DNA from 3 places in the Neobacillus sp. B24 genome. Region 1 is predicted to be linked to each of the others. Evidence: riboswitches for the same ligand, from Rfam matches in the RefSeq annotation. Region 1 holds a riboswitch; each other region holds the start of a gene.
What was found. A riboswitch is a leader RNA that binds a small molecule or an ion and turns the genes downstream of it on or off. The one in region 1 is predicted to bind cyclic di-GMP.

Region 1 (11,081 bases):
GTTCGTTCATGTCATCTCCATCCACTAAAACCGTATATATGGCTGAGATTGATCCTTTTGGACCAGTACCCGCCCTTTCCAACAATTGCGGAAGCATAGCAAACACGGAAGGTGTATAACCTTTGGTGGTAGGAGGCTCTCCAATGGCCAAACCAATCTCCCGTTGCGCCATTGCAAAACGTGTGACGGAATCCATCACTAAAAGGACATTTTTACCTTGGTCTCGGAAATACTCCGCAATAGATGTTGCCGTTAATGCTCCTTTTATACGAATAAGAGCAGGCTGGTCAGATGTCGCCACAATGACAACGGATTTCTTCAAACCCTCCTCGCCCAGGTTCTGTTCAATAAAGTCCAAAACCTCACGTCCACGTTCCCCTATCAGGGCAATCACGTTCACATCAGCTGTAGTATTGCGAGAAATCATTCCTAACAATGTGCTTTTTCCTACGCCGCTGCCTGCGAAAATACCTACTCTTTGTCCCTTCCCCATCGTTAATAGCCCGTCAATTGTTCGAACTCCTACCCCAAGAGGAGAGTGAATTCGAGGTCTGCTTAGCGGATTAGGCGGCATCGTATGGGTTGGGACTTCTTCCAAACCTAATGGCAATGGTTTCCCATCTAAAGGCTGCCCCAAACCATCTAGAATTCGTCCCAGTAACTGATGCCCAGCCTTAACCATCATCGGTTTACCGCTTGCAACTACGTCACATCCGGGACCTATTGCCCTTACCTCCCCAAGTGGCATTAACAGCACCTTATTCTCCCGAATTCCCACCACTTCAGCTTGAATAGGAATTTGCGAATGTGATGGATAGATAGAACATAATTCGCCTATTCTCACATCTGGGCCTTGAGATTCAATGGTTAGTCCAATGATTTGAGTGATTTTCCCATTGACCCTAACAGGATCAGTATTTCGAACAAGTTTGATATAGTTCTCAGCTGATAAAACCACTTTCAGGCTCCCTTCCAGCCTCTAAAAGTACTTTTTTAATTTCTTCGATTTGGGTATCAATTTGTGCATCAACGCTGCCATATGCCGTACGAATGATACATCCCTTTGGCGAAACAGAGTGGTCCGGAATGATTTTAATTTCTGTTTCACCATTCACCACAGCAATCAGATGAGTCCTCTGTCCCTGAATAAATTCAAAATCATCAGGATGAACACAAACAGTAATGGATTCTTTTTCTTTAAAGCGAAGAATATGTTGTTGAATTAAGTTCACCAGTTGGTCAGGGTTCGCTTCTAATTCCTGTTTTATAATTTGTGAAGCAATGACTGTACTTAACTGTAGTAAAAACGGTTCTGCTTCTGAAATAATCGCTTCTTTTTCTTTATAGGCCATCTGAAGCAATGTCTGGATTTGATCCAGCTTATCTTCGTAATCTTGTTGTACCGCTAGGCGGGCCTCCCGCATTCCCTGTTCGTACCCTTCTTCATAACCTCTCTGTTTAGCTAGGGCTTTTTCAGTTGTCAGCTTTTCCTGATTCTCCTGCCACCATTGTTCAATATTCCTTTTAGCTTCAGCCTCAATTAAACGCGCATCATGTTCTGCCTTCTCTAAGATGACTTTTGCCTCGGATTTGGCATTTTCATTTATCATATCTGCCTGTTGATGAGAAGCGGCATTTACCATTTCTTGCTGATTCTCCGAGTGAAGTTCATTGTTCTTCATCCCTATTGGGATCAGTTTTTGAGAAATGACCTTTACTTCTTCTACTAAAGAGAGGTGTGATGCCTTAAACACTTTAGAGTACGAATTCATCGGTTCCACCTCTGGCTATGAGAATTTCTCCAGTATCCTCTAATCGACGAATAACGGAAACAATTCGGCCTTGTGCATCCTCCACATCTTTAACCCTAACCGGCCCAAGGAAAGACATATCTTCCTCGAACGATTCGGCCATACGCTTGGACATGTTTTCCATAATAACCTTTTTGACATCCGGACTTGATGCTTTTAATGCTAGCAACAAATCCTGATTCTCCACTTCCTGAATAACTCGCTGGATTGCCCGTCTTTCGAGATTAATAATATCCTCAAATACAAACATCTTCTTCTTGATTTCGTCGACCAGTTCAAGATCTTTTGCTCCCAGGTCATCCAAAATCATCTTCTCTGTACTTCTATCTACTCCATTAAGAATGCTGACAATAGAATCAATACCACCAACAACCGTGAAATCTTGGCGAATTGTCGCCGCAAGCTTTTGCTCCAAGAACCTTTCAACCTCTTTGATAACCTCTGGCGAAGTTTGTTCCAGCAAGGCAATGCGCCTTGCCACATCAGATTGAAGTTCACCTGGGAGTGATGACAGAATGATGGAAGCCTGCTGCGGCTCCAAGTGTGCCAATACCAAAGCAATCATTTGCGGATGCTCATTCTGGAGAAAATGATAGATTTGTGTAGCATCGATTCTGCGCGCAAAATCAAATGGTTTAACCTGAAGCTGTGTCGTTAAGCGATGAATAATGGAACGTGCCTTTTCTTTGCCGAGAGCGGACTCCAATACATCCTGTGCATAATTGATACCGCCCATAGATAGAAAATCTTGGGCAATACACATTTCATGAAATTCCTTAAGTACTTCTTCTTTTTCCTTCGAGTCAACTTTTTGAATGTTTGCAATTGCAAGGGTAAGCTGCTCAATCTCCTCTTCCGGCAAATGCTTGAACACTTTGGAGGAGGCTTCCTTACCCATAGAAATAAGCAAAATAGCTGCTTTTTGTTTTCCATTCAACTTCAATGGTGATGCTGTTGCCATGGGCTTTAACCCTCCTCATTGATCCAAGTTCTTATCACTTTTGAAAAATCCTCTGGCCGCTGGTCAAGCAATTTCTTTAACTGATTTTCGACACTCAATTCATTCTCAGCAAAGTATTCATGTTCCTCTTCCTCTACTAGAGGTATCATTAAACTTTCCTCTTGAGGTTCAGAATGGTCTTCTTTGCGTTTCCTCAGAATCCACCAAACGAAACCGCCGGCCAAAACTGTTCCAAGTAATCCTGCACCGGCAATATAAATCCAATTGTTGCCTTGCTCCTTCTCCGTTGCTGTATTTTTTGCTAACGTATGAGGGAAAATGGTAATCCGTTGGTCAATCTCATCTTGAGTAATATCCGGATGACCAAGAGCTGTCCGGACAGTATTGGAAACAATATTCCGAATATTCTCTTCGGTAGTCATTGGTAATGAACCTGATTTTGATGAGTCTGCTTCAACACCAACATTAATCGTAATATCTTCGATTTGATACGGACTTTTAATAATCTCATTATTAATTCGATTGACCTCATAATTTATACGTTCTTGAGTTTCTTCATAATTGTTTTCCCCGCCAGTATCTGTTCCGGAATATCCAGGAACGTCGGTTTCTCCTGTACCGACAACTCCACCCGAACTCGCCGCTGTTCCACTGGATGTCTTTGAACTTTTTTCGGAACTGATTGGAACACCTTTATTGCTGTCATCAGCCGGTTTTACCAGATTTTCTTGAGTTTTTACTTTATCAAAATTCATTTTGACAAAAGTATGGACAAACACCTTATCCGTTCCCAGTATAGATCCTAACAAGTTTTGAAGATTTTTTTGAATATCCCCTTCAATGTCTTTCTGAATTTTCCTCTGTTCTGCATATTTATCCAATGAACCTTCTTCATTATCTGCATCTTCAAGTGCCAAAGTTTCACTGTACTGATTCATAATCGTAATATTTTCGAGCGGAAGGTTTGGAACACTTTTTGATACCAATGTATAGAGTGCTCGTATTTGTTGGGAATTTAGCTTGTTTCCAGGTTCAATCTCAACCATTACGGAGGCACTGGCAGCTTCCTCCTCATCCTGTTTGACAAAAACTGAATCCTCCGGCAATGTTAATATTACTTCTGCATTTTTGATTCCATCGATATTCTTTATGATTTGAGCAACCTGATTTTGCATTGCTTCCCTTTCAAGAATATCGTATTGACGATCTGTGGCCCCAAATGACAGGTTTTCGCCAAATATCCCGTAATTAATTTTGTTGTCTTTTGGATAGCCCTCCGATGCGAGAGTTACTATTAAATCCGGTGCGTCCTTTTTTGGAACAAGGAGCATGGTACCCGTTTCAGATAATTTATAATCTGTATACCCCTGCTTATCCAATTCAGCTTTTATATCTCCTACTTCCCGCTGAGACAGCTGGCCAGTATAAAGTGGCACAAATTCCGGGCGGGAAGCGAAAAATATAAAGGCTGATAACGCTGTAAAAATAAATACGAAAGATCCTATTAGCAGTCCTTTTTGTTTCGTGCTAAGCGCCTTCCAATATGTACTTATGCGCTCCATAGATTGTTTAAGTTGATCTGTCCATGATCGATTCATTTCTCACCCTGCCCAGCTTTCCATCGTTGTTTACACTTGCATCCTCATCATTTCTTGATAGGCTTCTACGGCTTTATCTCTGATGGTAACAGTAAGTTCCAAAGCGACTTTCGCCTTCTGGGCAGCAATGGTTACATCGTGGATATTGTCAATTTCTCCAGTTGCCGCTTTAACCGTCAGTTCAGATGCCTGTTTAACTGTTGTATCCACATTGTTTAAATACCCCTGCAAAACATTAGCAAAGGAGGAGTTTGAATAGTCAGCTTCTGTTTTTTGAAAAGGATTTTGATTGATTTTGATTGTTCCACCACTAATTCCGGAAATATTCATTATAATCCTCCTAACGGCCGATCTCTAATGCTTTTAACATCATCGATTTACCTGTATTAAATGCAGTTACATTTGCTTCATACGCTCGTGATGCCGCAAGCAAATCAACCATCTCTTTTGATAAGTCTACATTAGGCATTTTTACATAACCTTCAGCATTGGCATCGGGATGGTTTGGATCATAAACCAACTTGAATGGGGTCCGATCATTTACGATTCCAGTTACCCTGACACCTTGCAGTTGTGACTGTGTTTGTTTTTGAAGCTCTCCTTGCAGAACACTATTAAAGGATTTCTCTCTTGGTTCCATGACGACCATTTTTCGCTGATACGGTTCCCAATTTCCGTTTATGAAAGTTCCTCGTGTTGAGGAGGCATTGGCAATATTGGAAGATACTACATCCATACGTAATCGCTGTGCGGATAAGGCCGAAGCATTAATATTTAATGAATCAAACAACTTCCTTACACCCTTCCTTTAATTGCAATAGATAATTGTTGAAACTCACTGTTTAATTGTTGGGTTAACGTGTAATACCACAGTGAATTTTTTCCCAATCTCGTCATTTCTTCTTCAATATCCACATTGTTCTGATTGTTTTGCATAAACGTTTCAGTATTTTCAACACTATAGGCGTTTGGCACTTCAGAAGCATTTCCGATAACGACATGACGCGCATCAGTTCGATTGCCAACAAAATTTGTTTGATTTGATAAGTGTTGTTTTAATATATCTTCAAACACAACCTGTTTTGCTTTATAACCGGGAGTCTCAGCATTGGCAATATTATTGGAAATCGCCTGTTGACGTAAACTGGAAGCAGATAATGCCTTCTGTAGGAGGTTAATATTGTTCAAAATAAATCACTCCTCTCCTTTTAAGAGCTTTTCGACAGTTTTCGGTATAATCTATCAAAAAATGATTTCTTTCTCAATATACTATATAGAAAGAGTATAAATCTACCACTTTTTTAATTAAACAGTATGGCAAAAAAGATTTTTGAAAAAACTGTGTCGTTGAGTTTAATTTTACTATCATGCACTAAAATGATTGAAAAATTTAGTTACACCGGATACCCAATGGTTATTCAGATCGGTTGGATCGTTTTCAGCACCAATTGGAGCGTATTTTGCCCCAATACTGGCAATATTGTTTAATCCGTTTCCTAGATAATTTTTACTTAAATTTCGAGCCATATCAGAGATGCTGTCCTCAATTGTTGCGTATGATTTCAAACCATTTCTTCCCATCATTCCTGCAATATTGTTCTTTTCGATTGCAGCCCGTGATTTCCCATTAGCAGATTCGTGTTGGGCAATCGCGGCGATTAACCTAGGGTTGATATTATATCGCTTTCCGACTTGGACGAAGACCTCTCCAAAACCTTTCAGTTTCCCCCCTAATACTTGGTTTAACTTATCTACACTGATGGGTTGGAAACTCAATTGTCCCTCATTCTTTCCTGAACTCTCTTGAGGGGGCATATATGACCGTTCGCTGGTAAAGGGCACATCACCTATTAAATTATTGGGTACATAATTATTTACTTGGGATGGTAGAGAAGTTTGCAGGTCACTGTCGAAAAATAAATCCTGCAGCATCCCCATGAAAAGAGTAGTAAACTCATTATTAGAATTTCCAATTTGAGAAGTCAGTTTTTGATTTCGAGACAATGTATTAATTAACATTGTATTCGTTAGCCATTCATTAACAATTTTCAAAAAAAACACCCTTTCTAATCAAAAAATTCGACTGAAAGACTTCCTTATATAAGAACCACAAAATCTGCGTGGTTACGCAATAAAATTGAGTATAATGGATTATAAAGTTCCAACCAAAATTCTACTAATTTCACCTAAATATTCTTCAGGAAGTTTTGATATATTAATTAATTGTCCGTTTTTGATTTTCCCTTCTACTAAAACAATGTTGTTCGGATCCAGTTCGTTTTTTAATGCAAGTATTTGTTTCTCTTTATATACGACATTTTTCACCATTAAATATGTACTATTATGAAGATTTTCGACAGTAATGCGCATGGGCTCCATAAAGAATGGTTTTCTGCTTTTATAATCTAAAAAATTAAAAACTGTACCACTCTTTTGTTTATCTATCAACAATTGCTCCCGAACCATAATGTTCTTCCTCTCCGCTCACTTGATGTGATTGAAAAAAGCGATTCCGCTTAAATAATTAGAAGCGAGAACGGTTGTTTATACTCAAACGTTCCTTTAATTTACAGAATAGTAAACCGTTATCATTATTTTAATCTATTACATTACTTCCATAACCGAAAAATCTTTTTCGGCTTCGCGCAAAAAATAGGTCGAATTTCCTCCTTTTTTGCGTAATCACGCAAATAATGTTGAAGAGTGTCAACACTAATTAAAACTTCCAAACAAAAAAACCCGCATTACCGAATGCGGGGTTGGATACATCTTTCAAATCAAACCACAGGAAAACCTATGAAAACATTGATCTTTCTTGAGAACGCCCTATTATCGGTAACTGGCTGGCATAGTGAGTTGCACCTTAGCCCCTATAGTTTTGCGTAACTGATTTTCATCAGTATTGCCCTTAACGAGGTGCAGTCCCTAAAACCTTAGCCTCATATCCATAATAGAACGTTTTTACTTCGCCGAATATCCTACTTTGTTCCTAATTGTTGTCGTATTTTATAGGTATTTAGAACCATTTGTGTCTAAATTTGTCTGAAGTTGACAATAGTGCAAGTAATTATTTTTTCTCATCTAAAAATGCACCATTCATTTGCTTCATATATGGTTGATATCTTTTCGACATTTCTTTGTTCACTTTGATTTGATTAAGTGAAATTTGAGTTTCACTAAGACTGGATTTTAGCAAAGGCTCCGCAAGCCTATCAAGAGCAACCATCTCTTCAATCAAACTTTTCGCTTTTGGCGAGTAGTGAAAAGTTGGGTCTCCCGTTTTAATTGCCTCCATCTGATTCATCAACTCATGCCGTTCACTTAGCATCTTTTCAAATTCAGCAAAATCTCCGTCTTTTAATACCTGAAGCATTTGCTTTGTTATATTATGCATTTTTGTAATTATTTCATCTATCATTTTTAAATCCTAACTTTGAGTTTTAGATAATTTCATTGCATTTGTCCAGGTTTCAGTAAGTTCCAAAGCCAACCCTTCTACTTCATCCAAAATTTCTGCCTTTTTATTTAGATTCGCCTCAATCAGACGATTTTTCATATAATCATATATTGATAGCAGCGATTCCGATACTGTATACCCTTTTTTCAACGTAATCATTAACTCGCTGAGTATGTCTTGGGCCCTAAGGTTATAGTTATGGCATTCTTCCAATTTATTATTTTGAATTGCCGCTTTGGATAAACGGATATATTTTACCAAGCCTTGATATAACATTAACGTTAATTCTTCTGGCGTTGAAGTCGTTACTGCTTGCCTTTGATAGGTCTGATATGGATTATTAAAAACCATGTTTTACAACTCCCTTTCATAAACAAATTCCTATTTGATATTATCGGATTTTCGAAAAAAAAGTTAAGCATACATGGTTTAAAAGAATTTTCGTTATGTTTGAATTAGCAATTATAAAATAGTTTTCCTCAGCTTCCAACTTGAAGCACAACTCCAAACCCATCAATCATATAATTCAGTCTTTGAGTATAGGATTTAAGGTTCTGAATTTTAGCTGCATCACCCAGTTTATTAAAGGCTGCGATTTCTTTTGCTAATTTCGAAACTTCCAATTGTAATTGATCATTACGCTTCTTTTCCGCTTGTAATTGTTGATCTTTTCTTAATAGTTTTTCATGAAGTGCTTCCTTTTCAAGATGAACTTCAGATTTAATCGTTTCTATTTGCCGAGCAGCACTTTGATTCATTAATGCCATGTTTGTAAGCTGATACAGGCTTTTAAGCAGCTCATTCAGATTAATCCCTGGCAGTTGTTGAACATTAGAGATAAGTCCTGATAGGATGTCCAATAAATCGTCCTGAATCGGGTTATCTTGTTGTTGCATATGTGCATTCACAGGATTATCCCGAATTACCTCCGTTGATATAACCGGGACTTCGTCCTCTTGAATCGTAATAAAGTTATATTTCTGGTTGATTGGCTGTTTTTGTTCATATTCTTTAATCTTACTGTAGTATTTATAATTGACCGACTGATAACCACGATTTAATAATTGAGCGATTTCATCCAAAATGCCAGTGATATTTAATCCGCCTTCATTTTGGCGTTCTTCAATATATTGGAACATAAATTCAACTTCAACTTTTGACCATTTTCTATTAATTTTCTTGGAAGGATCAAAGGAGTGTCTTGAATTTTGTTTGTTATGGATGCTTATTAGCATCAAATTATTATAGTAAGATACTAAAGTTCCCGGAATAAGTGAATGTTTCTGTTCCAATTCATGAACGAACTCTTCTTCTGTTCTCCCTGTTTGTTGTTTCACAATAGCATCTTTCATTTCGAATATTGCCGATTTTAGCCCCATGTTCTTCTTACCTCCCATTGCCTAATTTATATATTTTTCACAAATTTATAAAGTTGGAAATCATTCTTATCAAACATTTTTTTGATTTGATTAGCCTTTTGTTAGTTGTAATCTACCAAATTATTCGCTGATAAAAAACTTTTTATGGGTGTGTTCAATAAAAATAATAGCTATTTTTCTTTAATATTTATCATATAGTTTCTGGAAGTTTTTGTGAAATTTTATGAATAAGAAGGTAAGAATCTTATATAGAGAAAAAAATCCCCCTCTTTTTTTGTTTGAGGGAGTTTGTTGATTTTCCATATTATCTTTGAAAACGATTTTGTTTCTGTTTCTCAAAACAGTATTGAAGCAATTTTGATTGATTTCGCGGTTCAATTCTCACAAATTTTACAGCAACGTTTGCTCTATCCTGGTCAACCGGTTTATGCAGCCTGATGATTTCGGCATGGAATGGAATCGGTTCGGGGTTGCCATTATTTGAACCTGGAACCATTAATGTTCCTGCAATCATTTCACCTTGGTACAGTTTTAATTCATCACCAACGGTAAATAACAATCCACCCGCACTTATATTAACTGTATAGAATTTGTGGTTTGTGATAATTACTTGCAAATTGGCATTGACCCGGAAATTTTCTCTAAGCTGAATCCGTTTAATTTCATTCGGCTGCGGTCTGGTAATTCGGTATAATGGAATTATCTCTATTTTTCTTCCAATAATTTCAGCTTGGAATCCATATTTATTTCCGTCTATAATATATGAAACCTCTATTTTGGTTCCATTCGGGTATAACGCTAAATCGTCACCGCCCAAAGGGAATCCGATTAATATCTCCTTCTCTATGATATCTGCAACAATGGATCGATACGAGTGTCCCTTACTAAAAATATCAATCACAATGTTCTGGTTGATTTTTGGAAACATAGACTCCTCCTATTTTTTATACCTAACTATATTTTATAATCTCATTATATTCCAAAATATGAAAATATAATATATAAAATTTCGATTATTAGTTAAAATTACTATCAAATAAAAATATTTTGATTCAATAAAACTCCTAAAATGCAATCAAAAAAGGTAATACAAGATTATCTTGTATTACCTAATCAAAACTAATAATTTATTATCGTAAAAAATCCATTAAAGTGGGCTGGATAATCCTAGCTCCGACGGCAAGTGCTGCACGCTGCACATTTTCCTGGGCTTTTAAATTAGTGATGACCATAGAAATGTCAACATCCTCTTCGGTTGATAACAATTGTGTAGTCGAGACCTCAAGTCCTTCAATCCGAGACATACTCAACTCCATACGATTCATTCGTGCTCCAAGTTCAGCTCGTTTACCCAAAATATTATCAATCTGGTTATCTAAGCTTTTAAGGTGATCACCTGAATCTATGTTAGTAACGATATTATCAAGCAATTTAAAAATTCCATCGTCACCATAACTAAATACATCCGTTCCTAAAATATTAATTTGAACATTATTTGTTTGACCTACTTGTAACTCCAGTTTCCCGTTATTAGAATTGCGAAACGCCTTTACTGAGTCAGCGTTGTCAGGGTCCACTCTGTATGGAGCAGTTTTCACATCCGTACCCGCAAAAATATATTTACCGGCTATCTGTGTATTAGCAATCTCCCCAAGATGTTCCTTTAGCTGATTTATTTCTTGTGTAATTGCTTCCTTGTCTGCAGGGCTATTGGTACCATTTTGGCCCTGTACAACAAGTTCCCGCACCCGCTGCACTACGGAGGTAACTTCATCAAGAGCTTCATCGGTTGCAGTCATCCATGAAAGTCCATCATCGGCATTCCGTTTATATTGATCGATTTCATTTAATGATGAGCGATAAAACATGCTTCGG
Region 2 (11,081 bases), 870 kb from region 1:
GAGAAAGCTGCCAAGATTGGCAGCTTTCTCTCAATGTTGAACTTGTTTTTGTTGTTCCATAACCTTCTTATGTGATGGAAGGAAGAGAGTCACTAACAGATTGGCAATCCCAATAAAAAAGACGAGGATAAACACAAGATGCATGCCGTGTGCAAGTGCATCCTGAATCATGGAAATGACGGCTGAAGGCAGCTTCGTCATATCTGAGTTGAGGACATCGCCAATATTCCCTTCCCCTCCCCAAACACCGTTAGCATGTTCTTTTCCATATTGTATAAGTGAGTTGTTAAAAATTGTTCCATATACAGCAATCCCAATCGTTTGGCCAATTGACTTCGTAAAGGTGTTTGATGCGGTAGCGGCACCTCGCATTTGCCAGCCAACAGCTGATTGGACCAATACGGTTGTTGGGGTGACGGCGTAGCCCATCCCAAGACCAATGACAATCATAATTCCAACAAAAAACCAATAGGGTGATCCAAGTTCTACAGCCAGCACCCATGTTCCGCCAAGGGTAATCAATACAGCACCAATAATAGCCGTCAACTTAGAGCCAATTTTATACATATATCGACCGGCAAGAGTGGCACCCAAGGGCCAGGCAATCGACATTGGCATGAGGGTAAATCCTGAACTTGTCGCACTGTGCCCAAGAATGGTTTGAATCCACATCGGCAAATAAACATTCACTCCAATAAGTACAGCGCTGGTTAAAAACCCAATTAGATTAGAAACGAAAATGACGGGTATCTTGAATAATGATAGAGGAAGCATTGGTTCCTTCACCCTTGATTCAATATAGACAAACAGCACAATAAAAATCACAGCAACCGTCAATAGCGCATAAATCGGTGCGGAATTCCACGCATACAGCTGCCCAGGACCTGCATTTAAAAGGGCATATAATAGGGTTGAAATTCCAATGGTAAAGGTAGCTGCCCCTAGATAATCAATTTTACGATCCTTGTTGATTTCGACTTTTTCGTGGAAGAAAATCATAATCAACAGTAGTGATACGAAACCAACTGGCAGGTTAATATAGAAGATCCATCGCCAGCTGATTTGGTCCACAAAGAAACCGCCTACTAATGGACCTAGTAGACCGGCGATTCCCCAAACCGAACTAAATACTCCCTGCATCTTTGCGCGCTGCTCACCGGGAAAGAGGTCACCAATAATCGTAAAAGTGATCGGCATGACCGCTCCCGCCCCAATTCCTTGAAACGCACGGAACCAAATCAATTGCGTCATCGTTTGTGCGGCACCAGAAAGCATCGAGCCGACCACAAACAAAATAACACCCGTCATAAAGATTTTCTTACGGCCGAATAAATCCGCCAATTTTCCGTAAATCGGTGTTGTGACCGATGTGGTAAGCGTATAGATTGCAAATACCCAGCTGATTAACTTTAATCCGCTGAGGTCGCTGACAATCTGCGGCATGGCGGTACTAACTACCGTTACATCAATCGCTACTAAAAGAATCGCAACCAGCATAGCTATTGTGACCATCTTGCGATTCGTTGTTTTTTGGGCCATCCTTTTCATCTCCTAGGTATTTTCACACAATTAGTCAAGTTATTGACTAACATAGTTTAAACCCGCCATGATAAATAGTCAACAACTTGACTATTATTATTTAGCTTATTAAAATTGAGAAATAAATATGAATTTCTTCTCCAAACCAGGAGGTTACGATGGAACATTTAAAAACCAATATCACGTTAGATTTCTTACGGATATCCAATATATTGAGCCGAACTGGAGCAAAGATGGTTGCAGATGTTGGACTTACTAGCATTCAGCAATGGGTTATTCTTAGAACCCTTATCGAAAAAGAAGAAATATCAATTGGAGAATTAAAGGAAGAAACACTTGTCACAAAGCAAAATATGACAGGCATGATTAATCGGCTGCAGCAGGCAAATTTAGTTACTTTATTTTCAGACCCTGAAGATAAACGACGCACGCGTGTGAGAATCACTGAAGAAGGCAGACGAGTTTATGAAATATTGAGTTCTTCCCGAAATGAGTTTAATAGCAAGTCGTATAACATTTACAGTGACCAAGAAATATTGGTTTTAAACGATTTACTCAGTCGGCTCGTTGAGCATTTGAAGGAAGATGCATAAAAATATTATGTAAACTTTCACAGGAACTGGCAATTGGTCGCCAGCCAGTTCCTGTGAAAGTTAACGGTTTGGAGTTCAGCACATTTTGTAAAACGATAAAAAGGAGGTCGCATTTCTCCTTTCAATGCGACCCATTTCTTTATCCAAACACCGGTTCGGTCGCATATCCACTTTCTATGTACCCCACCTATTAGTTTGGACACCGGTTCGGTCGTATAAAAACCTTTTTTACGACCTATCCTTTGTAAAAGAAAGCGGTTCAGTCGGGTATAGCCCTTCTATGCAACCGATCATTTGGCACAGCTTTATTCCTTCCATCTATTTCCGTTTTGAACGCATACCTTTTATTAATGTGCATTGATTTGAATGGAGAAACAGCTCATATGCTTGACTATTTACTCCATAAATGGCAATTCTTCCTTGATCATTGTAGTGTATCCCCCACCCATATTTCTTTACTAATGGTGAAGCACGAAAACACGCTTTAGGTTTTTTGAAAAAATCTTCCCTTAATTCATTTAATTGATCTGAAATTATTTGGTTTTTTATTAAATACGTTTGAAATTGTACATCTTCCTGAGTATATTTGTAGGGATTATTACTGATTAAGTCATATTCAATTGAAGCGATTGTAGGCTTGTTATTTCTTTGGAGAGGTGTAATAGCTGTTGTCACTTCTGAATCCTCAGAGATTTTAATAAATGTATTCTTATAGCTCATACCATTTCTCCTTCCTTTACTTTTCTCTCCTTGATAGTATCCAACTAAGTATCGGTTGGCAAATTCTACATGTAGGAGCTGCCGATGACAAGGACCTGCTACCTTTCGAAACCAACAGCTTTCCACTCTATGGTCTTTTTATCAGCAAATAAGCGATGGTCACGAAGTCATGCCCATATTTATTATAGACGGGCTCCAATATCCTGCTTGAGTGTAATATATAGGGTAATGACTACATTCGAAAGGGAGTGTGAAAAAATGGATAATTCCTTACCAATGTCAAATGCCCTACCGGTTCCTATGGCTTCAAATGTTCTTCCCCAGCCTACAATGGCTTATTCCTATGCTGCTCCTGTTTATGGGAGTTGTTTTCCTGTAAGTGGGTGCAATGAATTTTTACTCATAGTTGTGTTGTTTATTTTATTAATCATTGTGGGTGCAGTTTGTTTCTTTCGGTAAAAAGTGTGATAATATCTATTAAATAATCCTCATCTTAACTCCAGATGAGGATTACCTTTGCTTAAACTTATTGTTGGGCAGCTTGATGCCGCTCCACCCGCTTACATCGCATTGTCCATATTTATTATCACCTACAGCCATCACCGTTCCGTCAGATTTAAGCCCATCTGTATGACGACCTCCCGCCGCAATGGTGTCTTGAGGCCTCCGTTTCACCTTTACCACTGCTTCTTTCGGTGAAGTGTAATCGATATATTACCTCCTTGAAAAACAAAACCTAACTTTTTATTGTATCACTTGTATTTGTTTACACTAACCTGGCCGATATTTATTGGGATACCCATTCATATTGAATATCAGGTAAATTTTCTTCATTTTCGTGTCCTCTACCAATGACAGTGAATCCATTCTTTTCATAAAATCGTTGTGCTTTTTCATTTACTTCAAATGTATATAAGGTTAATCTCCCACTTGATTGTTCTTTTACCTTGTCTAGTAGTATTTGACCTATACCGATTCCTTGATAATCAATATGAATATAAAGCTGGCTTATCTCCCTTTCATTATATGCAACCATTCCAACTACTTCGTCATCCATTAACGCTAAATCTATTTGGTACTCCTCAGGCAATATATGATTTAAAAAATAGAGATGATTTTCAAAGCTATGAATTTCTTTCTGGCCAATCGCCCGTTCCTTACTATCCCGCCACATTTTTACTGTCTGTTCAGCGTACTTAGGAAGATACTCAGTTATTATGAATTTGTGTTTGTTCACCGGAATACTTCCTTAATCATATGTTGTTTACTCGCCACTTTAATCCCCCCATTATACAAAGTATTAAGCATCGTCACTTTTATGCTCGTTCATACTGAGCGATTTTTTATTACTATAATCAACTGTATCTCCAATAAAAAAGAAGATCATTCTTTAATAGATTTGATGATCATAGTAGTCGGAAATTTCCTTGCCTTGTATAGAGAATAATAACGATCAGAGATTCCTTCATCAACTGTTTCAAATCCAGATGAAACATCACTTTCTATGACAGACTCAATTGTAAAACCTGCTCTTATTAGCTCGTTTATGTAAGTTGCCATCTTTCGTTTGGGTATTATAACGGGTGCATCTTCTCCCTTAAATTTTGGATATTTAATAACTCCTTCATTTTGATAAGAACCATCAAGATAGATTTGACCGTTCTTGCTTTTTAAATGAGCGTAGAGAGGATGATCCCAACTAAATATAAAGTATCCACCAGGTTTCAAATAAGAATGGATAAGTCCAAAAGTAGCAGCAAGATTTGTCGTCCATCCAATAGCATATATAGAGTAAACTGCGTCAAAATATTGCTTAGGTATCCCAATGTCCTCTTCCATTGGTGCACAGAATAAATTGGCTTTAACATCCTTAAGAGTATCTTTTGCTGCTGAAATTTGAGCTTCGGATAAATCAATACCCCAAAGTTCACCGGCCCCTTTATCTGCCATATATCTCAATGAATGACCGCTTCCACAACCAATATCAAGAACTTTTTTATTTATTATTTCATCAAAGAGTCCTAGCTCGTCTTCGGTTTGTGCAAAAGGACCATAATTAGGTAATGCATCCTTCCCATTAAAATGATGTGCTACTATATCCCAGCTGTTTTTGTTTTGTTTAAGAATTTCTGCGGACAATCAAATTCCCCCATTTATAAGTTTTATTATTGATTTGAAATTCAGTATAAACCTGAAAGGCCACACCGAATTTGTCTATTACATCTCCAAAATAGCTCCTTGTTTGTTATTGGATTTCTTATATGATGACCGTTATAAAAAGTACTTTTTGTTAATCTGGATAAGGCTACAAAAATAGGGGCTGCTTCATGTTGAAACGCCCCTGTTGAAAATCTTATGTATTATTTAGGAAGATCAAGCTGCCATGATACCCCGAAACGGTCATTTAGCCAGCCAAACTTCTTACTGAAGCCATAATCACCAATTGGCATTAGGGCCATTCCACCATCTAACAATTTTTGATAAAGATTGTCAATTTCCTCTTCAGTATCACAAGTAACATAGATTGAAAAGGAAGGTGTGAAGGTAAACTGATGTTTTATATTACTGTCAATACAGATAAAATCCTGTCCTTTTAAGGAAAAGGCAGCCTTCATCACAGTTCCTTCGTCCCCTGACTCATTCGCTCCGTATCGAACCAAATTAGTAATATGGGAATCATCAATAAGGGAGGTATAAAAATTCATTGCTTCTTCAGCCTTGCCATCTTGAAACATTAAAAACGGTGTAACCTTTGACATGTTCATCCACCTTTCAATTGAATATGTAATACATTTATTATAGTGAATATGATCGTTGAATTAAAGCTTCCCTTTGACGCAGGAGGAAAATCAATCCTTTTTCCTCGTCTTCATAATGCCAGTTAAGTGAAAAAAATTAAGTCTCCCAATCCGATTGGTTTATTTTCAGTAATCCTAATTTCAATAACCGGTCCAGCCTTGATAAAAATATATACCTCTTCTAATTTTAAGATAATGGATGTTAACACTGGACTTTCTCCATTTTTAACTCCATATCCAATTACCTGGTTTATAACATTCGGTTGAATAAAAAAACTTGAACTCTTTATTATATGCCTTTGACAGTGACTGCCCTCCATATACTCCAATGGCTTAGGAGTTTCCTTTTCCTTAACCAACAGTAAGTCATCCCCAGCCTTGTCTTCCATCCACTCTAAACTCCAATACTTTACTTCATGTGTTTTTGGATATTCTATTGCTAAAATAGGAGTAGTTGGATGAAGAATAAGCTCCTTGTTGAATTGATGGATATTGAGTTGATTTGCATATATTCCTGATAATGTACAACCCTTAATCGACTTAACATCTTCCCATTGAAGTTCCATATTTTCACGCCCTTGTTTTAAAGAAAAATCCTTTTCTAATAAAAGAAGCGTTAACCCTGCTTGGGCAAACGCACCCTATAATGTAGATGAAGAAACTACTAATATGAAAATGGCGATCCTTCGTTATGGAAGAATCGCCCTCTGTCGTTTATATATCACTCTTATTTGTCACTATTTAAAGGCAAGAGTATGCTTTAAAAAGCTTTTCTTATAGTCGAACCATTCTAATGCGACCAAAAATAATCTTCTTTCCAATAATTCTTCTTCAAAGAATTTTAAGTTATTTTCATATTTTTCAAGAACTGCAGTCACATATAACTCTACTAAATTTTCATTACTTAGTTCTTTCACATCAATAAATGGTTCTTGTGCACAAGCAAGAGCAGCCACAGATAACACCCCTAAAATATGTTCTATTTTAGGCAGCTCAGCCGTCATAGTTTAGAACCTTAGACCTGAAGCTTTGCGTCCCAATCTTTCGAATGGTTTGCCTTTATCTAAATATTATTATTTTTAAATTATATTACATTTTTGAAATGAATTGTAAAAAAAGTTTAATAATACTATAAAAATATTTGTTTTTAAGGCACACTAAAATCATGCACGGTTTAAAATGCTGTCGAAACATTCAATTATGAAATATGATTATAAAGGTATGATACATACTATTTTCCGTTAGGAGGAATGCGTTGTGAAAATGGAACATGTGGGGATTAAGGTAAAAAATATGGACGAGTCTTTGGCGTTCTATCAAAACATCCTCGGGTTGGAATTAAGAAATCGTGAGTGGTTAACTGACTCTGTTGAGCTTGCCTTTTTATATTTCCCAGACCAGCCAAGTGTAGAGATTGAACTTGTCTATGGCGGCGGTTCGGTTGATAACGAAGGAATCGTCAATCACTTGGCTTTTACAGTTGAAAATATTAAAGCCGAACTCTTACGCTTAAAACAAGCAGGGATCCAATTAGTAGATGAAGAACCTCGCAGCATTTTAAATGATACCGTTAAAATTGCCTTTTTCCAAGGTCCGAACGGTGAGAAGCTGGAATTGGTTGAAAGATAAGTAGCAATAAACAAAAGTGCCAGATACCCTTGCCTGGCACTTGTTTCAATCACTTTTTTACTTTTATATTTTCTGGTATGGTCTCCCAGTACTTCGGGTCTTCTAAGCCAAGCCGCCAAATCCCGATTCCCCGCAGGTTATATTTTTCAACAAGGTTTAGCTTCACCTTCAAACTTTTACTGTTCTCAAACCATACCTGGTGGCTGTGATGTTTTTCATCTACGTAACTAAAGTGTGGAGTTTGCGATTGAGTGTCCCAAATCACCTTCGCTTTAAATTTTGTTTTCTGTCCCATTAACTCTTCATACGAGCTATATTTGGATTCACCTGAAGTTGTATCCCAATCCCATCCATAACCAGCGATTCCAAGGAGAATTTTTGCTGGTGGTACCTTATGCTTCAAGGCATAACGAATGGTATCTTCTGTCCAGTCGACTGATGCTGATGGACCGGGTTTTGTTCTGGGATTATGTTCATCGTATGTCATAACCATTAATCCATCTGAATATTGACCAAGCTTTTCGTAATCAAACCATGGTGACCAGGGATTTGCGCGGGAATCACCCGTGTTTGCCGGGACTGAAACTGTCACTACTTTTCCATCAGAATGAAGGGAATCAGTCAGTTCTTTTATCATTCCACTAAAAGTATCCCGGTCATTTAACTGCAAATTCTCCATGTCAATATTGATTCCATCATAATGAAACTGATGGATTTCATTACGTATACTCTGAATAAAAACAGCCCGATTACGATCGTTATCGATTACTTTACTCGCTACCTGCTTGCCCTTCTCGACGGTTTCATAAAAAAGATTATGTACAACCATATATACCTTCAGGTGTTTTTCATGAGCACTTTCAATTATCTTTCGTTTATGCTCTGCTGTAACGGAATCTATAAGACTGCCAGGGCGTTTATCATCAAGCTTATACCAAAAAGGGGCAATGCTGCTTAACCTGGAGGATTGGGCGTCAACTGTTGGCTGAGATCCTGGATACGTCCCTTCCTGCTCTGTGTAAAACCCTAACACTTCACGAGAAGTTTCCTTTATATTGTCAGCCTGTTTTTTTTCCGCCTTGCCGCAGGATGATAATAATCCGATGCATAAAGAAATGATGATGAATGATTGATACCAATTTCTCGCCATACTACACCTTCTTCTAAGTTGTATAGTTCTTAAGGTGCTGAGAAAAGTTGTAACTTATTCACAGTGATTTGGCTTCATTCGTAGTAAATAGAAATTGATATTAACCAATATGAATTTATTGCGAAATAATTTTTAGGCGGAGAATTTCCTGCTAATGTAAAAATAGACCTTCAAATTCCAATACAATTTGAAGGTCATTCTGCATTACATTTTTAATGTTTGTGAAAGTTAACGGAACCCTGTTGGTCTCTAATACCATCCACTTTGAATAAAAAATTTATTATACTTCTTTCTTGCGAGAGGACCTGGAAGTTTCTTTACGTTTACCACTTGTCCCTTTTCCCACAAATCCCCTATTCCCTTTATAGTTTCGCGTTTGCTTTTCCCGTGGCTTCTTGGAATATTGCGGTGCTTCGGATGTTAGCTGAATCGGAACTTCCCTCTGGTCCTTCGATAACAATTTCAAGGCAATTGAAACTAACGTGGTCGAATCGTATTGATCTAACAATTCGGTTGCTGCTTGTTTAAACTCTGAGTATTGCTTTTCTTCCACCAATTGTATCATCTTTTCTACTGCAGCTTGCTGTATAGACTCCATTGCCTCTGCTACCGTCGGTATGGATTTGCGCTGGATTTTCCCTTTTGATGCTTTTTCAATACTGTGGATCTGTCCAGTTTCTCTCGGTGTAGCAAAAGTAATCGCAATTCCCGTTTTACCTGCTCGTCCCGTTCTGCCAATCCGGTGAACATAACTTTCTGGGTCTTGAGGAATGTCAAAATTGTAGACGTGGGTAACCCCTGACACATCAATCCCCCTCGCAGCCACATCGGTCGCGACTAAAATATCGATGGTTCCCTCACGAAATTTATTCATCACGACATCCCGCTGCCGTTGATTTAAATCACCGTGCAGGCCATCAGCAAGATATCCTCTTTTATTCAATGCATCGCTTAATTCATCCACGCGCCTTTTTGTCCTTCCAAAAATCACGGCTAATTCTGGATTACCCACATCCAGCAGACGGCAAAGGACTTCAAATTTATCTCGTTCCTTAACCTCATAATAAACTTGCTTTACACTTGGAGCGGTAACTTCCTTCGCTTTTATCTTCACTAACTCCGGATTGTTCATAAACCTTTCCGCAAGGTTTTGAATCGGTTTTGGCATAGTGGCAGAGAACAGCAAGGTTTGTTTTTCTTCAGGGGTTTCACTAAGGATTCGTTCGATATCCTCTATAAAGCCCATATCTAACATCTCATCCGCTTCGTCCAAAACCACCATTGAGATACGATCTAACTTAAGCGTTTTACGTTTAATGTGGTCCAGAAGTCTTCCTGGTGTTCCCGTAATAACGTGTGGAACCTTTCTTAATGCTTTGATTTGGCGGTCTATTGACTGCCCTCCATAAATAGGGAGAGAATTTATACCCATGTATTTCCCAAGCCGATTAATCTCTTCTGAAACCTGAATAGCTAATTCCCTTGTCGGCGCAATGGCAATCGCCTGAACATATTTTTTGCTCTTATCCAATTTCTCCAAGATTGGTATGGCGAAGGCAGCCGTCTTTCCTGTGCCTGTTTGTGCTTGACCAATAATGTCCTTCCCTGTCAAAGCTATGGGAATGGCTTTTTCTTGAATAGGAGATGCTTCTTCAAATCCCATATCCGTAATTGCTCTTTGAATATGTTCACTAATGTCCATTTCATGAAATGTTGTCATTCTTCAAAAACCCCTTCTATGTTTTCACTATTTCTTATATTGGGCAAAACGTCTTCATGAAATGCATATAAGGATGTTTTTTGCAACGAAGTTGATGTTCGTGAATATCCTGGTTATTATTATTAAAACTATCTTTATCGTTTGACAAAGTCTAAATTTATCATTATCATCAATTCAAACTTAATAACGGGGAGATAAGTTTGAAAATTTATGTTGATGCGGATGCATGTCCGGTAAAAGATATCATTATCTCTGAAGCTAGGAATGCTGACATTCCTGTTATCCTTGTCACTAGCTTCTCTCATTTCTCTAATACGCAACAACCATCGGGTGTAGAAACCATTTATGTCGACTCTGGAGCAGATGCTGCGGATTATCGGATCATGAAGTTAGCTCAAAAACGAGATATAATCGTTACGCAGGATTATGGTCTTGCTTCGCTGGGTTTAGCAAAAGGTTGTGTGGTACTTCACCATAGTGGGTTTCGCTATACCCATGAAAACATTGACCAATTATTACAAACACGTTATTTGAGTGCAATGGCTCGAAAGAGCGGAAAGCGTACAAAGGGTCCAAAACCATTAACATCAGAAGATAGGGAGAAATTTAAGAAACTTTTCAAATGTGCAATTTCACTATAAATTAGGTAATCCACAATATATATGCTACACTTGGTTTACCATTTGATTTACCGTTTTCAGGTACCCTACTCATTAGTGAGTGGGGTTATTTGTTTTCCTAAGAAAGTGAAAAAACAGACCCTAAAAAGAGTCTGTCCATGGTTAGAATTATTATTAAGCTTTACGAACGTTAGCAGCTTGTGCTCCACGTTGGCCTTGCTCAACATCAAAAGTCACTTCTTGACCTTCTTCTAATGTTTTGTACCCTTCGCCTTGGATTGCTGAGAAATGAACGAATACATCTTCTCCACC
Region 3 (11,081 bases), 1.3 Mb from region 1:
AAACTCGTTGATATTCGGATCTTCACTGAAATGATAAAGCATTTCAAACGCCTCATTTATATTTATTTATTTCATCCACAAGCGTTTGCAGGGCATTCCCTTGTGGTGAGGAAGCCATTGTGGCGCGAATTTCCCCGCTCTCTTGCTCAAGTGTTTCTAAATGTTCCAGGAGCGAATCACTTGTAAGAGTATCTTCTTCAAGCGTAAGCGAAAATCCTTTTTCCGCAAAAGCCTTTGCGTTTAAAATTTGGTCTCCCCTGCTTTGCTGCAACCCAAGCGGGATAATTAGCATCGGAATTTTTAAAGCTAAAAATTCAAAAATCGCATTCGAGCCGCCTCTGGTAATCACAAGATTTGTCGCCGCCAATATATCAGGCAGTTCGTCATGAACATATTCAAACTGTTTATACCCGGAGACACCCTCCAAGCTTTGGTCCAGATTATTTTTTCCGCACAAATGAACAATTTGGTATCTGGCCGTGAGCTGTTCCAAAGCTGCCCTTACCGCTTCATTTATTTTTCTGGCTCCCAAGCTGCCGCCCATAATCGTCAAAATTGGTTTGCCTTCATGGAAACCAAGAAATCTTCTGCCTTTCTCTGCTGAACCGGATAATACTTCCATCCGAATCGGCGAGCCTATTGCTATTGCTTTTTCCTTTGGAAAAAATTTCACCGTCTCATCAAAGGAAGTGAAAATTTTGGTTGCAAATCGCTGTGAGATTTTATTGGCCAGTCCTGGGGTCATGTCACTTTCATGTATGAAAATTGGAATTTTTAACGACCTGGCTGCAACAATCACCGGAACTGACACAAAGCCGCCTTTAGAAAATACCAAATCGGGTTTTAGCTTTCTTAACACCCTTCGTGCATCCAGGCAGCCTTTCAACACCCTGAACACATCCTTAACATTTTCAAAATCGATATATCGTCTCAGCTTGCCGCTGCTAATTTCATGATAGGGGATATTGATTTTTCCGATTAACTCCTTTTCAATCCCTTTTTTCGAACCGATGTACTGAATATTCCATTCGTTTCGTATTTCACTGATGATTGCAAGGTTTGGTGTTACATGACCGGCGGTACCCCCGCCCGTAAACACAATCTTTTTTTTCGACATAGTTCCTCCTGTTAGTGCGTCATAATAAGATAATTATATGTATTTACCGCAGGCAATACCATCTTTTCATATGTACTATTTTGCAATAATTCCATGCTTGTCCATTACAAAGTTAATACCTTCTGAATACATTGTTATTACCTCAATAATGGGAGGTGATGCTATGTACGGCTATGGCGGCGGCTACGGCTCAAACAATTTTGTATTGATTGTCGTCCTGTTTATCCTATTGATTATTGTAGGAGCTAGCTTTATGGGCGGCGGTTACTAATTTTTGGACAACCCTCCTTATCCGTTCGGTTTTGAAGCGCGGTGCCCGCGCTTCCTTTTTTTATGGAAAAAGACCAAATCTTTTAACCCGATTTGGTCCCCTTTATTTTTTTAAGCTACTTTAATGGCTTTGCCAAACGGCACCCTTGGCAGGAATACACCCGGCACCAGCCAAAACATTTCATAAGTGACTTCAATTTCCTCTGAAAAAAAGCCGGTGACATCAGTAATATAAAACAGTGTGTCGATTTTTTCTTCTGCTGCCCACTCAAGAACTAATGTATAAGAAGATTTCCCGTGATTATGATACTGAATCGAATCACTCTTTATCGGAGAAATGCTTCTAATTTTAAAATCTGCTTGAACCAATATCGTATCGGGTTTTACCGTTTCAAACAGCTTTACTATGTTATTGATGAGAATGGTCGGAGCTTCGCTGCTGGAAGTGTCCACTGCTAAAGCAACCTTTTTATGCTGACGCTCCTGTATCATCGAAAGGATCCTTTTATGCCATTTCAATACCGTTTCCCCCTTTGCTTTAAATGGGCAAGCTCTAATATTTTCGGTAAGAAACAGGATGTTTATGTTTGGATAATTGCGGCAAGACAAGAAAAATCAGAATTTTTGTCCATTTTTCCATCATTCATTTTATAATAGTAGATACCAACATATGCCAGGAGTGAAAAGAATGGAGATTGCAGATATTTATAGTAATTTGCCTGTATTAGAGACGGAGCGGCTTTTACTTCGCAAAATAACGCCTGATGATTTGGAGGATATGTATTCCTATTGTTCAAATGACGATGTTTCTAAATATGTAACCTGGAGTACGCATCGGTCATTTGCGGACACGAAGGGATTTGTCGACTTCGTCCTTAATCAATATGAAAATGGCTTGATTGCACCTTGGGGGATGGAATATAAGGAAACAGGCAGGCTTGTCGGCACGATTGACTTTGTTTCCTGGCAGCCCCATCATAGAACGGCAGAAATCGGATATGTCATCTCCCCAGAATATTGGGGCAAAGGTCTAACACCGGAAGCTTCAAGAGAACTAATTCGTTTTGGTTTTGAAAAAATGGATTTGGTGCGGATTCAGGCTCGCTGCTTTGTGGAAAACATTGCGTCACAGCGGGTGATAGAGAAAGTCGGCATGTCATTTGAAGGAATTATCCGTAACGGGATGCTCGTGAAGGGACAGCATTGGGATTTAAAGCTGTATTCAATTATTAAAGAAGAGTTAAGTTAATGCATCCAATCACTGTAATCGAAATAATTGTGACTTCTTTGATTGTAGTTGTATTTTTTAGTATAGCTCTTTTTGTCCCTGTTAAGTTTCGGAAAAAGGCAATGCTATCGGCATCCGTCGTAACGTTGGGTTTGGGTTTATCTTTTGTTGTACGTCCTTTTTGGATTAATTATCAGGTCGAGATTAAAAAAGAGGAGTTAAATCAATATTTAGCTGAAAAATATCCAAAGGAAACTTGGGAGATACGCCGAAGGGATGGCCGGCAGTATAACCCCTACCATCTAGAAGTCAGATTTGACAATGAGCCTGGGTGGGTTTATACCTATTTCGTTGGTGATTCGAAGATTTATCAGAGCGCTCGGAGTGTTCCGGATGGACAAGGTCCGATTGTTGGAAAACACTATGATCCAAAGAAATAGTTAAAAATGGGGACGTCCTTTTGTGGGCGTCCCCTTTATTTTTTTACCACGGTTCCCTGCCGCAGGTAAAGGTTGTTTTGAATTTCATAAAGTCATACATAAGCGCGGCTTTTCTGCCTTTGTCACTATGTCTATTCCGTTTGTGGTAAAGGCAATCCATGAACTCAAAATCACATTGACATGGATGAACGCTGCTATTTAGACAATAGTCATGCCGTCGGCAGCAATCGTCTACATCATTAATTGGAGCACCCGGCCCGCTGCAGCCAGGACCTCACCAGCGATACCCCGGAAAAATACAAAAGCCAAACGGATTTCGCCGTCCTCCAGTTTCCAAATTTGACACCTCCTTGCGGTTTTTATACTACTAAAATATGTACGGGCATTTGAATTGGAATGGAGGAAAGTCTATTTTTAGGAAGGTAATCTTCTTTGCACATTAAAAAGAGGCAGCCAAAAGGCAACCTCTCTTGTTTGAGCGTTTTAAGCTGAAACGGTGTCATCAATATTTTTCGTTCTGAATAAATTCCATGCAAAGATAATGACGAAACTTATTGCCAGGAATACTAGTAAAAGTAGTAAACTTCCCCAGGCTGCGCCGGTATCTCCTAATGAAATTAATGACTTGAAGCCTGACACGGAATAGGTCATTGGCATAAATTTGCTTAGTACCTGCAAGGAATCCGGTAATGCCTCGATTGGCGCATCGCCGCCAGAGATAATCAATTGAAGGATGATTAATACGAAGGCAATAAAGCGTCCAACATGACCGGCTAATGAAATCAATACCAGAATGACCATTAAAAATGCAAGGCTTGTCACAATCATGAACAGGATGTATGCAAAGCTGCTTGTGACACTTAGATTCAGGAATAGCAATGTACTTAACGAAACGACCAATGCTTGGGCAATGGCAATCACGGAAAGTGTCGTTAATCTGCTTGCAAAGGATGTCGGGCCAACTCCTGTGGTTGAATTTTTCAAATCAACGAACAGGGTCATGATTAGCAAGCCTACAAATAGCGCAAGTGATAGATAATACGGCGCAGAAGAGTCGCGATATTCACTGTAAGCATTGACCTTGCTGCCGACTAGCTCGACCGGAGATACAAACATATCGGTATTCTTATCCCCAGTTTTAACGGCGCTTGTTTCCTTCGCTCCATCATGTAAGCCAGTAGCGAGTTCATTGGCACCGCTGTTTAATTCCCCTAGACCATTGTCCAGTTTCTCAACACCAGCAGTTAACTCACCCCAGCCTGTATTAACAGTTTGAGTGCCGTCGTTGACTTGAACCATACCAGAATTAATTTGGTTCGCACCTGCGGTTAGCTGCTTCCAGCCAGCATCTACTGTTTGGTTACCGTCTTTGATCTTCTTTGCACCGTCGTTCAATTGTCCGGCACTGGCAATTAACGTTTTCCAACCAGTTTCTACTGATGCTGTACCAATCGCTACTTCCTTGGCACCAGCTTCTAGTTTAGTTGCTCCTTCAAATATGGTATCTTGACCTTCTGGTGGATTAGGAATTAATTGATAGTTTAGTGCATCTATAGTTTGCTGAATACCACCTATTACACCACCACTACCATCAGGTCCTCCAATTCCCTCTGCTACCTTTTGGGCACCACCCTGAATGCGTTCCATGCCGGCATTAAGGGCAGGTAATTTTTCCTCATTGGTTACAATAAAGTTTAATGTAGCAACAATTTTTTGGAAGTTTGGATCACTCTTAAGTGCCGGATGTTCCTTGTATTGCCCTAGTCCTGTATTTAATTCACTTAAGGCTTTAGTTAAGTCAGTTAGGCCTGTTTTCGTCCTATCTGTTCCTGCTTTGAGTTCTAGGCTACCTGGATATAATTCAGTTGATACTTTTGTTTTAAAACCTTCCGAACTACCTTTAAAGGTATTTAACAGGGTTTCAGTTCCCTTTGTAAGGTCAGTTGCTCCTTTCGCAAGCTCTTGGGTTCCCCCGGCAAGTCTTTGGATATCCGGTAATTTTGCTTTAAGTCCGCCTACCAACTGATTAGTCCCATCATTCAAAGCCTTAGTCCCTGCCGCCAATTCAGAAATGCTCCCTTGCTTCCCTTTTAGGTTGGTGTACATTTCATTAGTTCCGGCAGCTAGTTCCTTTGTGCCATCCGCAAGTTTTTGAATGTCAGGTGATTTTTCGGTTAAGGTATTGTAGAGCAGAGTGGATCCATCGTGAAGCTGGGTGGAGCCGTCATAGATTTTATCAGCCCCATCAGCGGCGGTTTGGAATCCTGCTGCTACATCACCAAGACTTGAAAATACATTTTTTACGTATTTGGTCGTGATTTTTGTGGCCAGCTTTTCCCTGATTGTTTCAACAGCACCTGATGTCACTTCGGCAATTCGCCCGTTTTTCCCCTCGTTTTGTATGTATTCGAGGCCCAGCTTTTGCGGGTCGCTATCCATTACCGTTGTTGCCTTTTGTGAAAAATCTTCAGGAATCTTAATAACTAAATAATAGCGGTTGTCCTTAAGGCCTTTGTCTGCCTTCTCTTCTGAGACAAACTCCCACCCCAGTAATTTTCCTTTCTTCAGCTCCTCGACGAGATCATTACCAACCGTTAGCTTTTCTCCGTCGTTTTCCGCCCCCTTGTCCAGATTAACGACAGCTACTGGTAATTCCGGCAATGTCTCCGGCGGATCAAGCAACCCGGATAGATAAATGAGTGCATAAATGAGTGGAATTGCAACCGCTGCCAGAAGCGGTACTAAAAACCCACCCCTCCCTTTCATTAGCAGGGCTAATTCGGAAAAATTTTTCAAAAATACTCCCCCTTTGCTGCTTTTTATTATAAAATATGACTGAACCTTCATTCATTTCTTTACTAACCGGCCCAATCATAATTTATTGGTCCCAATACAATTTCGTCGCCCAACCTACATTTTCGATACGAAAACGTATTATCGCAGCAATCAGAATTCTGTCAAAAGTAGTAGGGCTAAAATTGTAGGAACTTTCACTCTATTGTAGAACGAACGCATTATAAAAAATATTACTGAAAATGTAGGGGGAAAATTTGTCGAATGATGAATCCTGCTGTCTATAATCATCTAAAGAAAACGGCAGCAATCTCTGACCTGAGACGAAAGGTAGAAAATATGCTGCACGGGTGCATGCAGTTCTTTCCGTTTCAAAGGGCGGCCTTTTTTATATACTCTCCACTTAGCTATTTGGGCGAGGGAGTCTTACTGATTGAAAACGATAAAGTGGTTTCGATTAGAGGAATCAAGGAAGATGTCCGGCCAATTTTTCCGATTTATCAGGCCCTGACAAGAAATAAGCCGGCTTTTATTAATACAGAGGACAGCCTTGGCTATTTTCCTGAACAATATGTAAAGGAACTGGACATAACCATGGCTATTATTCCTATTTGTCTTTTCAATACGGTAGTAGGCTGTGCAATCGTTGACCGCTATCTTGGAGAATATCCTTTTGAGCATAATTATTTAACATTGCTTTCCGAGTATTTTACATTTCCCTTCCTCCCAACACAGACAAAAAACATATTGAGCAAGCGTGAAACAGAGGTGCTTCAGCATCTTGCCAACGGATATTCCATAAAAGAAATGGCCTCGTGGATGGGTGTAAGCGAATTCACTGTACGGGATTATATAACGTCTGTTGTAAGAAAGCTTGGCACTAATAATCGCGCAGAGGCAGTCGCAGTTGGGATGAGAAAAGGAATTATTCTTTAATTTTTTTGCAAAAAAACCCCCTTAAGCTGGATTATTAGTCCAACTTATGGGGGTCACTTCATAAGCGGTTTTTTCCTATTAAATGATACTGACCATATTTCGGCCCTTATCCTTCGATTTATAAAGTCCTTTATCAACCCTGTTCAATAAGGAGTCAATGCTGTCATCTGGCTGACACCAGGTTACTCCAAAACTGCTAGTTATACTTCCGACTCCAGTAAACTCATGAGCGGCGATTAATGTTCGATAATGTTCTGCAAGCTGGAAGGCATTATGACCAACCTCATTAGTAATAATGAGAAATTCTTCCCCGCCCCAACGTCCAAACAAGTCCTGCTGGGCAAGATTATTCTTAATATGTTCTGCCAATTGTATTAAGACCGAGTCGCCTGCCTTATGGCCAAAACGGTCATTTACGCATTTGAAATGGTCGATATCAAAAAAGATAATCGAAAACGACTTGTCCATCGTTTTTGAATCTGCTAGTTTTTTTTCAAGCCACGCGTCAATCTGGTGACGGTTTGCAATCCCTGTTAATGAATCGAGGTAAGCATGTTTCTTTACTAGTTCAACCTCCGTAAAGGCCCTGAATAGATATTGAGTAAAGCTAAGGACAATAATATAGACAAAGTTTGCAAAATAAAATTGGACCAGGGAATCAATTGAGCTAGTTGGCAGTTGACCAATAAATGCAATCCCGATTATCAATGTAATGATAAATATGAAGCTGGAAAAATAAATCCCTCGTTTTACACCAAGAGTGAAAAAGATAAACGTTAAAAATAACGGTGTCCAGATAATGAAATCTCCCAGGTCTCCACCGCCGGATTTAACGATATCGTTGTAGATGACATCAAATAACGTGGTAATGTGATAAAAACTGATCAACAGCAAATTAGAATACTCGGTGAAAACAACGAAGCGATTTTTGTATAGCAGCACCCAGCTAATAAGAAACCATATGGTTAGAGTACTATTTACAAAAGCATCGAACATGTCGTCAACAAATAAATTCTGCAAAATAGTATTCAAGATTAAAGCAATAATAATTATCGGCACGACCCATAGATAAATACTTCGCTTTAGGTCATCCAATGATATGTCCGGTTTTCTCATTGATTTCCTCTCCCAACTAATCTTTATCGATTAGTCCCGCCTGATTACTCAACAACGGCAGCTGGCTGGCATAGTCATTTTTCACCTTTAGCCCCTATAGCTTTGCGCCTTTATCTTTCAATAAATTTGCCCTATCGATTTCCTACAGGTAATGAAGAAATTCTTTATCCTACTGAAACAGCTTTTCAGTAATTATCTCAGTATACCTCCATTCTAGCAGAAAACTGGAATTTTTAATATAAAATTTGTTGGTTAAACTAGGCCAAAAGGCCCGATAACAAAAGGTGCCTGACATAAGACGTCAAGCACCTTTTATATCTTTTTTATATTGTAATTAGGTCCATTACGCTGCCAGTTGTTCTGGCTCATCTTCAAGGCTGTGACCTTCCCATTTCGAGATAACAATGGCTGCCAAGGAGTTGCCGACAATATTGACGCATGTACGTGCCATATCAAGAATCCGGTCAATACCAGCGATAAATGCAAGTCCTTCAGCAGGAATGCCGACACTGCCCAATGTAGCAAGCAATACAACAAACGAAACACCCGGAACCCCGGCAATACCTTTTGATGTAACCATTAATACAAGAACTAATGTGATTTGCTCGCCAATTCCCATGTGAATGCCATACATTTGGGCGATAAACAAGGCGGCAATGGCCTGATACAAGGTAGACCCGTCAAGGTTAAATGAATAGCCGGTTGGGATAACAAACGATGTAATCGCCTTTGGACATCCCAGCTTCTCCATTTTTTCCATGATTTTCGGGAGTACTGTCTCCGAACTTGCGGTAGAATAACCTAATAATAATTCATCTTTTAAATACTTCAACAACTTAAAAATACTGAAGCCGACAATTTTCGCTGTGATGCCCAGTACAACAATAATAAAGAAGATCATGGCACCATAAACTACTAGAACTAATTTACCTAAAGGAATTAACGATGTTAGGCCAAACTTGGATACTGTTACACCAATAAGAGCGAAAACCCCAATCGGTGCCAGCTTCATGATTTGGTTGGTAACATAAAACATCGCGTCCGCAGTACCTCGGAAGAAATTAAGCAGCGGGGTCCCTTTTTCCCCAATGGCTGCAATTCCAAGTCCAAACATGACGGAGAAGAAAATGATCGCCAGCATATCCCCACTCGCTAACGACTGAATAATATTCGTTGGAACAATATTGACAAACGTATCAACCATCGAATGCGTTTGAGTCGTTTCGGCGGTCTCTACATAGGAATTAATATCAGTTTTTGTAAGCTGAGAACGGTCAACTCCGGTACCCGGATGAAACACGTTACCAAATAGAAGACCTAAGAAAATCGCAATCGTTGTGATGATTTCAAAATAAAGAAGCGTCTTACCGCCAAGCTTTCCTAGTGATTTCATGTCACCGACTCCGGCAACACCAACGATAATACTTGAAACAACAATTGGTATAACAATCATCTTAATGAGGCGAATAAAAATGGTTCCAATTGGTTGCAGGAATTCAGCTACATGCGGGTTACCGTAGAAAATCGCACCCACAGTAATACCTAACGCCAAGCCAATGAAGATTTGCCAAGCTAAGCTAATTCGTTTCATTTACACATCTCCTTTATATATGAAATCAAATATTATATATAAATAATATCACGGTATGCAGATGCTATACTGTTATAATTTTATTTTTTATCTACTTTGATTTCAATGGTAAAATACACCCAAATCACTCTTTTCTATCATTTTCACCATTCGTACACTTTATTCTATTAAAATAAAAAGAACCCCTTGTAAAGGAGTTCAAATTATAGTTCAAGCCAGCTTCTTCTTAATTTTTAAACATTCTTGATAAAATTTCTCCGGTTCTTCAAAGTTTAATAAATGGGCGGAGTGTTCAAACCAGACAAATTCTTTATACGGACATTCCAGAACATCAAAATATTTCTTTGCTATTGGTGAAGGGGTTTGGTAATCCTGACGGCCGGCAAAAATATACACTGGAACCTCCAATTTCGTTGGTGTACTCTGAATCTTTTTTGTTTTCCTCGTGAGCATTTTGCATCATTCCATATAGTGGGGAATTTTTTTAATCCACCTATTATACTGGGTGAAATTTACTTTTAATAGAAAAATTTAGGCAAAAAGTTGGCGTTGTGGTAAATTTATTAAGAAAGAATTCTAGATTGGAAGTGAGCCAGGTTGTTAGAGAAATTCTCCGTTTATATGACATCGTTCCAGCAAGAAAGAATGATCACTGTGTATGTTCCTGATAATTATCATAATGAAACGAAACGTTATCCTGTTCTATATATGCACGACGGGCAAAATGTTTTTGAGGATGAGGGCTCCATTGGTGGTACTTCCCTGGGCTTAAAGGATTACTTGGACCAATCTGGGCTCGAAATCATCGTTGTCGGGATTGACCAAAACTCGGTTGGTGATGGACGTTTAAATGATTATTGCCCATGGCCTCATGGTAAATTAAGCGAGCAGATTTTGGGCTATTTAAGTCCCGCTGCCGGAAATGGTGAAGCTTATGTGGATTTTATTGTTGACGAGCTGAAGCCGTTAATCGACCGTAAATATCGCACGTTGCCAAATGAAACCGCGATGGCTGGGATTTCATTAGGAGCCCTTATATCTACTTACGCCGCATGCATTTATCCGCATATTTTCCGAAAAATTGCTGTGTTATCAACGGCTTACTATCGAAATCAAGAAGCCATTGAGGCATTAATTGAGGAATCGAACCTTGAAGAAATAGAGAAGTTTTATATGGATATAGGAACGAAAGAAGTACCCGCTGATCCGGAAGCAAGTCAGCTTTTCATCGATTTAGCTAGGAAGGTATATGGACTTTTGAGCAGCAAAATGGATAATATCCGCTTTGAAGAGATTGAAGATGCGGAGCATCATTATCGTTTCTTCCGAGAAAGAATTCCGGGGGTATTGTCTTATTTGTTTGATGATAAAGCTTTGGATTGAAAAAGGCGAACCCGGTATTATGGTATAATATAAGAAAAAACGGTTCAAACCTCATCCAAAGGGGTGCTATATCATTCAAAATCGTATCATTAAGTTTATTTTTATTGTAATTGGATTTATTTCCTTAGGCTTGGGCGTGCTGGGGATTATTTTACCTTTACTGCCTACGACACCGTTGTTACTTCTAGCATCGTTCTGTTTCGTGAA

Region 2: it holds a riboswitch for cyclic di-GMP, as region 1 does, so the genes downstream of both, ACZ43M_RS16105 (hypothetical protein) here and ACZ43M_RS11980 (hypothetical protein) in region 1, are expected to answer to the same signal.
Region 3: it holds a riboswitch for cyclic di-GMP, as region 1 does, so the genes downstream of both, ACZ43M_RS05340 (GGDEF domain-containing protein) here and ACZ43M_RS11980 (hypothetical protein) in region 1, are expected to answer to the same signal.

Annotation. Positions count from the first base shown of each region.
Region 1 is NZ_AP035777.1:2,415,980-2,427,060, reverse strand. It holds gene fliI (flagellar protein export ATPase FliI) at 1-958, opposite strand, end outside; gene ACZ43M_RS12015 (FliH/SctL family protein) at 942-1,772, opposite strand; gene fliG (flagellar motor switch protein FliG) at 1,756-2,772, opposite strand; gene fliF (flagellar basal-body MS-ring/collar protein FliF) at 2,778-4,370, opposite strand; gene fliE (flagellar hook-basal body complex protein FliE) at 4,401-4,700, opposite strand; gene flgC (flagellar basal body rod protein FlgC) at 4,711-5,160, opposite strand; gene flgB (flagellar basal body rod protein FlgB) at 5,166-5,558, opposite strand; gene ACZ43M_RS11985 (glucosaminidase domain-containing protein) at 5,736-6,422, opposite strand; gene ACZ43M_RS11980 (hypothetical protein) at 6,522-6,836, opposite strand; cyclic di-GMP riboswitch class I at 7,202-7,287, opposite strand; gene fliT (flagellar protein FliT) at 7,438-7,788, opposite strand; gene fliS (flagellar export chaperone FliS) at 7,798-8,178, opposite strand; gene ACZ43M_RS11965 (hypothetical protein) at 8,307-9,206, opposite strand; gene ACZ43M_RS11960 (flagellar brake protein) at 9,511-10,134, opposite strand; gene flgL (flagellar hook-associated protein FlgL) at 10,337-11,081, opposite strand, start outside.
Region 2 is NZ_AP035777.1:3,287,099-3,298,179, forward strand. It holds gene ACZ43M_RS16060 (MDR family MFS transporter) at 31-1,539, opposite strand; gene ACZ43M_RS16065 (MarR family winged helix-turn-helix transcriptional regulator) at 1,698-2,132, shown strand; gene ACZ43M_RS16070 (DUF6157 family protein) at 2,451-2,852, opposite strand; gene ACZ43M_RS16075 (YjcZ family sporulation protein) at 3,111-3,311, shown strand; gene ACZ43M_RS16080 (RCC1-like domain-containing protein) at 3,363-3,527, opposite strand; gene ACZ43M_RS16085 (GNAT family N-acetyltransferase) at 3,640-4,089, opposite strand; gene ACZ43M_RS16090 (class I SAM-dependent methyltransferase) at 4,236-4,991, opposite strand; gene ACZ43M_RS16095 (VOC family protein) at 5,213-5,611, opposite strand; gene ACZ43M_RS16100 (hypothetical protein) at 5,734-6,216, opposite strand; gene ACZ43M_RS16105 (hypothetical protein) at 6,388-6,654, opposite strand; cyclic di-GMP riboswitch class I at 6,635-6,718, opposite strand; gene ACZ43M_RS16110 (VOC family protein) at 6,914-7,279, shown strand; gene ACZ43M_RS16115 (glycosyl hydrolase family 18 protein) at 7,329-8,429, opposite strand; gene ACZ43M_RS16120 (DEAD/DEAH box helicase) at 8,710-10,149, opposite strand; gene ACZ43M_RS16125 (YaiI/YqxD family protein) at 10,350-10,790, shown strand; gene ACZ43M_RS16130 (cold-shock protein) at 10,944-11,081, opposite strand, start outside.
Region 3 is NZ_AP035777.1:1,081,673-1,092,753, reverse strand. It holds gene ACZ43M_RS05380 (DUF6886 family protein) at 1-42, opposite strand, end outside; gene ACZ43M_RS05375 (undecaprenyldiphospho-muramoylpentapeptide beta-N-acetylglucosaminyltransferase) at 53-1,117, opposite strand; gene ACZ43M_RS05370 (YjcZ family sporulation protein) at 1,281-1,388, shown strand; gene ACZ43M_RS05365 (VWA-like domain-containing protein) at 1,499-1,906, opposite strand; gene ACZ43M_RS05360 (GNAT family N-acetyltransferase) at 2,076-2,636, shown strand; gene ACZ43M_RS05355 (hypothetical protein) at 2,636-3,055, shown strand; gene ACZ43M_RS05350 (YhgE/Pip family protein) at 3,539-5,851, opposite strand; gene ACZ43M_RS05345 (response regulator transcription factor) at 6,113-6,784, shown strand; gene ACZ43M_RS05340 (GGDEF domain-containing protein) at 6,863-7,900, opposite strand; cyclic di-GMP riboswitch class I at 7,954-8,041, opposite strand; gene ACZ43M_RS05335 (cation:dicarboxylate symporter family transporter) at 8,244-9,491, opposite strand; gene ACZ43M_RS05330 (hypothetical protein) at 9,702-9,944, opposite strand; gene ACZ43M_RS05325 (alpha/beta hydrolase) at 10,089-10,874, shown strand; gene ACZ43M_RS05320 (YbaN family protein) at 10,945-11,081, shown strand, end outside.